2 regions of the Priestia sp. FSL R5-0597 genome follow, and region 2 is predicted to be linked to the other one. Evidence: riboswitches for the same ligand, from Rfam matches in the RefSeq annotation. Region 2 holds a riboswitch; the other holds the start of a gene.

What was found. Region 2 has a riboswitch for S-adenosylmethionine ahead of MKX72_RS06110 (hypothetical protein). Riboswitches for the same ligand answer to the same signal wherever they lie in the genome.
Region 1: another riboswitch for S-adenosylmethionine. It lies ahead of metE (5-methyltetrahydropteroyltriglutamate--homocysteine S-methyltransferase); the one in region 2 lies ahead of MKX72_RS06110 (hypothetical protein).

What each region holds. Positions count from the first base shown of each region.
Region 1 is NZ_JBBOUZ010000001.1:3,391,896-3,394,099, reverse strand. It holds gene MKX72_RS17745 (hypothetical protein) at 1-26, shown strand, start outside; gene MKX72_RS17740 (hypothetical protein) at 285-536, shown strand; SAM riboswitch class I at 617-727, shown strand; cobalamin riboswitch at 807-995, shown strand; gene metE (5-methyltetrahydropteroyltriglutamate--homocysteine S-methyltransferase) at 1,146-2,204, shown strand, end outside.
Region 2 is NZ_JBBOUZ010000001.1:1,201,653-1,203,856, reverse strand. It holds gene MKX72_RS06115 (M20/M25/M40 family metallo-hydrolase) at 1-247, opposite strand, end outside; gene MKX72_RS06110 (hypothetical protein) at 714-956, opposite strand; SAM riboswitch class I at 1,025-1,126, opposite strand; gene MKX72_RS06105 (amidohydrolase) at 1,190-2,204, opposite strand, start outside.

The sequences.
Region 1 (2,204 bases), 2.2 Mb from region 2:
AGCTCATGTATCCCATTTGCCTTTAGATTGGATTCACTTGGTTATGTCTCAACCTCTTTTGGAAAACCGTACGAAACCTTGTAGCAGAAGGCTCAGTCAAACGTTATAATAGATAATGAATGATGATATATTCTCTATATTTGTCATATATTTGTATTACATATGTAATTGAAGAAAAACATTCACTTGATATACTGTTTAATGACTTAACTTTATCTTAACATTCACAGTGAAATGCGTGTTTATAGAGGCTTAAAACATACACAGCAAATGGAGGAGCTATCATGGCAAACGAAAAGATGCAAGAAGGACTCAATCGTTTTATTAAGGAAGATTTAAATGACCTTTTAGGTAGACTGTTCCCCCTAATGGACCGAGAATGTGCGGAAGAAAAGAGAATGCTTATCGAAACGGCGGTAGAGTACATCTATTCTTCAGGGTATCATCAAGGAGCAAAAGACTTGATCGAAACACATCGAAAAGATGATTACAAATTATTAAGGCAAAAATTAGCGTCAACGCCTCCTGAAAACTAATTTTTTTGAAATTTCTTTTGACAACATAAATGTAAGGTGTTAAGATGACTCTACATTCAAAATATTATAAACAATTAAAACTCTTATTGAGAGAGGCGGAGGGACTGGCCCTGTGAAGCCCGGCAACCATTTAACAATCTTGTTAAAAAGGTGCTACATCCTGCAAAGCGTACAGCTTTGAAAAATAAGAGAGGATTTCATAGATACTATGCCTCTCTATTCATGATAGAGAGGCTTTTTATTTTATGTGAATATGTTTTGAATGAACAATTTCATAGAAATGCATCAGGTGCTGTGTAACGAATGTACGCAGCTTAAAAGGGAAGACCGGTGAAAAGCCGGCGCGGTCCCGCCACTGTAATGGGGAGCAACTTATTAACCACTGTTTCATGTTGAAATGGGAAGGGATAGGAAGCGATGAACCTAAGTCAGGAGACCTGCCTGTTGTATGCACTTAAGCTCTACGGGATATAGAGAGGAGTGAGGAATACGTGTTGAGAAAAACAGGCTATCTCAACTTTAGTTAAGTATGCGTATCATCTCTCTTTTCATTTCGAAAAGGGAGATTTTTTAGTTTAGCGATAAAAAAATATATAGGGAGTGGAAAAAATGAGCAGTGTAAAAAGTTCAAATGTAGGTTATCCAAGAATTGGTGAAAAACGAGAATGGAAAAAAGCGCTTGAGCAGTTTTGGGCAGGAAAGATAGAGAAAGATATCTTTCTTCAGGAAATTGAAGCTCTTCGTCTTGGGCATCTGAAAAAACAGCGTGACGCAGGAATTGAATTAATTCCAGTCGGCGATTTTAGCTTATACGATCACGTGTTAGATACAGCCGCTATGTTTGGTTTGGTGCCAAAGCGCTTTGAATATAACGGAGGCCCGGTATCCCTTGAAACGTATTTTGACATCGCCCGAGGAACAAAAGGTGCGGTAGCCTCTACGATGACAAAATGGTTTAACACAAATTATCACTATATCGTACCAGAGCTTGACGAATGTACGCCTGCCCTTGTAGAAAATCGTCCGCTTCAATTTTACAAAGAAGCAAAACAAAAGCTGAATATCAAAGGCAAACCCGTTATTTTAGGTCCAGTAACATTTGTGAAGCTGTCAAAAGGATATAAAAAAAGTGAGTTTAAAAAAGTAGTTGAACAGTTTGTTCCTCTTTATGCAACAATCTTAGCGGAGCTGGAGGCAGAAGGGGTCGAGTGGGTACAAATAGATGAGCCGATTTTAGCTACAACGCTATCAAAAGAAGACCTGGCACTGTATAAAGAAGTCTATGAAGCTTTGAAAAAAGCGGCACCGAATGTAAAAGTCATTTTGCAGACGTACTTTGACAGCGTAGATTACTATAAAGAAGTAGTTGCTCTTCCTGTTCACGGAATTGGATTGGATTTTGTACATGACCGAGGCGAAAATCTCACGGCGCTTAATAAATATGGTTTTCCAACTGATAAAGTGCTGGCAGCAGGAGTGATTGACGGACGAAACATTTGGCGTGAAAACTTGGACGAACAGCTTTTAACAATCAGTGAAATTGAAGAAGCTGTATCAAAAGACCGTTTGATTCTGCAGCCTTCATCAAGTTTATTACATGTTCCTGTCACGGTGAAAAGCGAAAAAACCATTGAGCCAATTCTAAAAAACGCGCTGTCTTTTGCAGAT
Region 2 (2,204 bases):
ATACAACTGTTTTATTCGTATTTTTCCCTTCAACAAAAGCTGTGACAATCGATCGCCCGTCTCCTGTTGAATGAAGCTCAACTTGCTCGTTTTTTTGAAAGTAAGGCAGCTTCAATAAATACGACGCTATCGATTCAGCCATTTCCACTTCTGCCATCGTTCCTGTCACGCTAGGTATAGAAACCAATTCGCTTACAAGCTTCTTTAACTGTTCTTTTGTTTGATACAAAGATGTTTTGTTCGACATACCCTTCATCTCTTTCCTTTTTCTAAATTTTCCATCAAACAAAACGATTCGTCAATCCCTTTGACAGAGACCCTTTCATTCTATCCCTATGTATCATAGTATGCGCTTCCTTGACGCACATGATAAAAAAAGAGTGCGCGGCTAGGGCTAGCACCGCACACTCTTTTTTTTACTTTTCGTCATCTTCTAAAAAGTCTAGGATACGATCAATAAGCTGTTCGCTTCCTGCATCGTTTCCATGTTCAAGAGACATTTCCATTTCAATGCTCCTTTCATAAAATATTCTTGTTTTATAACATACCACAATTCATTTCGAATGTAACCTTTAATTTGTGTAAAAATTTCGACAATTTATGATTAATTTTGAAACCTAGTGAGTAATGATTATACCCACCAGATTCTTCAATTGTCAAAAAACATGCTTTCTATTTAAAAACACTTTAAAAATAGAGGCGCGAGCAGACTTCTATAAAAGACAGCCTACTCGCTCAAGCTTGGAACAGCATGATGAATAAATTTCTAGTTCATTTGCTTTTTGTACATCTTTAATATCTATGCCTACAGCATATGTACGAACATGGTTTTCGACCACAATTTCATAAAATGTTTCTAATTCACGATAAGCTACTTGATAATGCTTTCCTAATAATTTTACGGCTTCCTTTAATGCTTTCTCTCCTGTATGTGCTGCAACTGCTGTATGACTCATAAAACCCTCTCCTTTTAGAAAAATAAAAAAAACTCATTTTGCTTTGATGCAAAATGAGTTTTTCACCCGTTTTATCACCCAAAGCACATGCTTTGCTGGTAGGAGCACCTTACATTCGTAGGTTGCTGTGGAGTCAAAGAGCCAGATCTCTCGTCCACTCGTGATAACTTTTTTAATTTAAAATTTATTTTATCAAACAATTCCATCCGCGTAAATAGAAAAATAAAAATATTTTAATTTTTGTGGTAATGGAATGAATTCAAAAAGTCAAAGCTTAGATTAGCAAAATAAGAAGCTGCTACAAGTAATGCCTCTTCATTTAATGAAAAAGAAGGATGGTGCCATTCATATTCTCCAGCCGTACCCATCCATACAAAAAATCCTGGTACACGCTGCTGATATACGGCAAAATCTTCTCCTCCAGGCGATTGTTCAGCTTCTACGACTTGATAACTAAGATTCTCTGCAGCGTTAATAACCAATTTTTCCAGCGTATCATCATTGTTTACTACAGGAAGATACGGATACCATTTAACGTCTACTGAAGCGCCGAAAGCTGCTCCAATCCCTTCAGCAGTTCGTTTCATAAGAGCCGGTATTTTTTCTCTCGCTTCTTCTTGAAAGGTACGCACCGTTCCTTCAAGCGTTACTTTGTCAGGAATGACGTTCCACGAGCTCCCTCCGTGGATTTGAGTTATGCTGACAACAACATTTTGAAATGGGCTGAGATTACGGCTGACAATGGTTTGTAAACTAGTAACAATTTGACCAGCAGCAGCAATCGGATCTACTGTTTTTTCTGGAATACCTGCGTGACCGCCTACTCCTTTGACGTCAATTTCAAAACGATCAACGCTTGCCATTAAAGGTCCCGATTTGACACCAATGGTTCCTACAGGAAGATTCGGTTTGTTATGCATTCCAAATATCGCTTCTACTCCTTCGAGCACACCTTTTTCAACGAGCATTTTTGCCCCAGAAGCCGTTTCTTCGGCCGGTTGAAAGATAAATCGAACCGTACCGCAAAGCTCCTGCTGACGCTCTTTGAGAAGAATGGCTGCTCCGATTATAGAAGCCGTATGAAAATCATGTCCGCATGCGTGCATAACACCGTTCACTTCAGAAGCAAATGGCAGATTGGTTTTTTCTTCAATTGGCAGCGCATCAATATCAGCTCGAATAGCGATAGTAGGTCCCGGCTTCCCTCCCACAATTTCCGCTACTGCTCCCACGTCTAAATGGAATGCA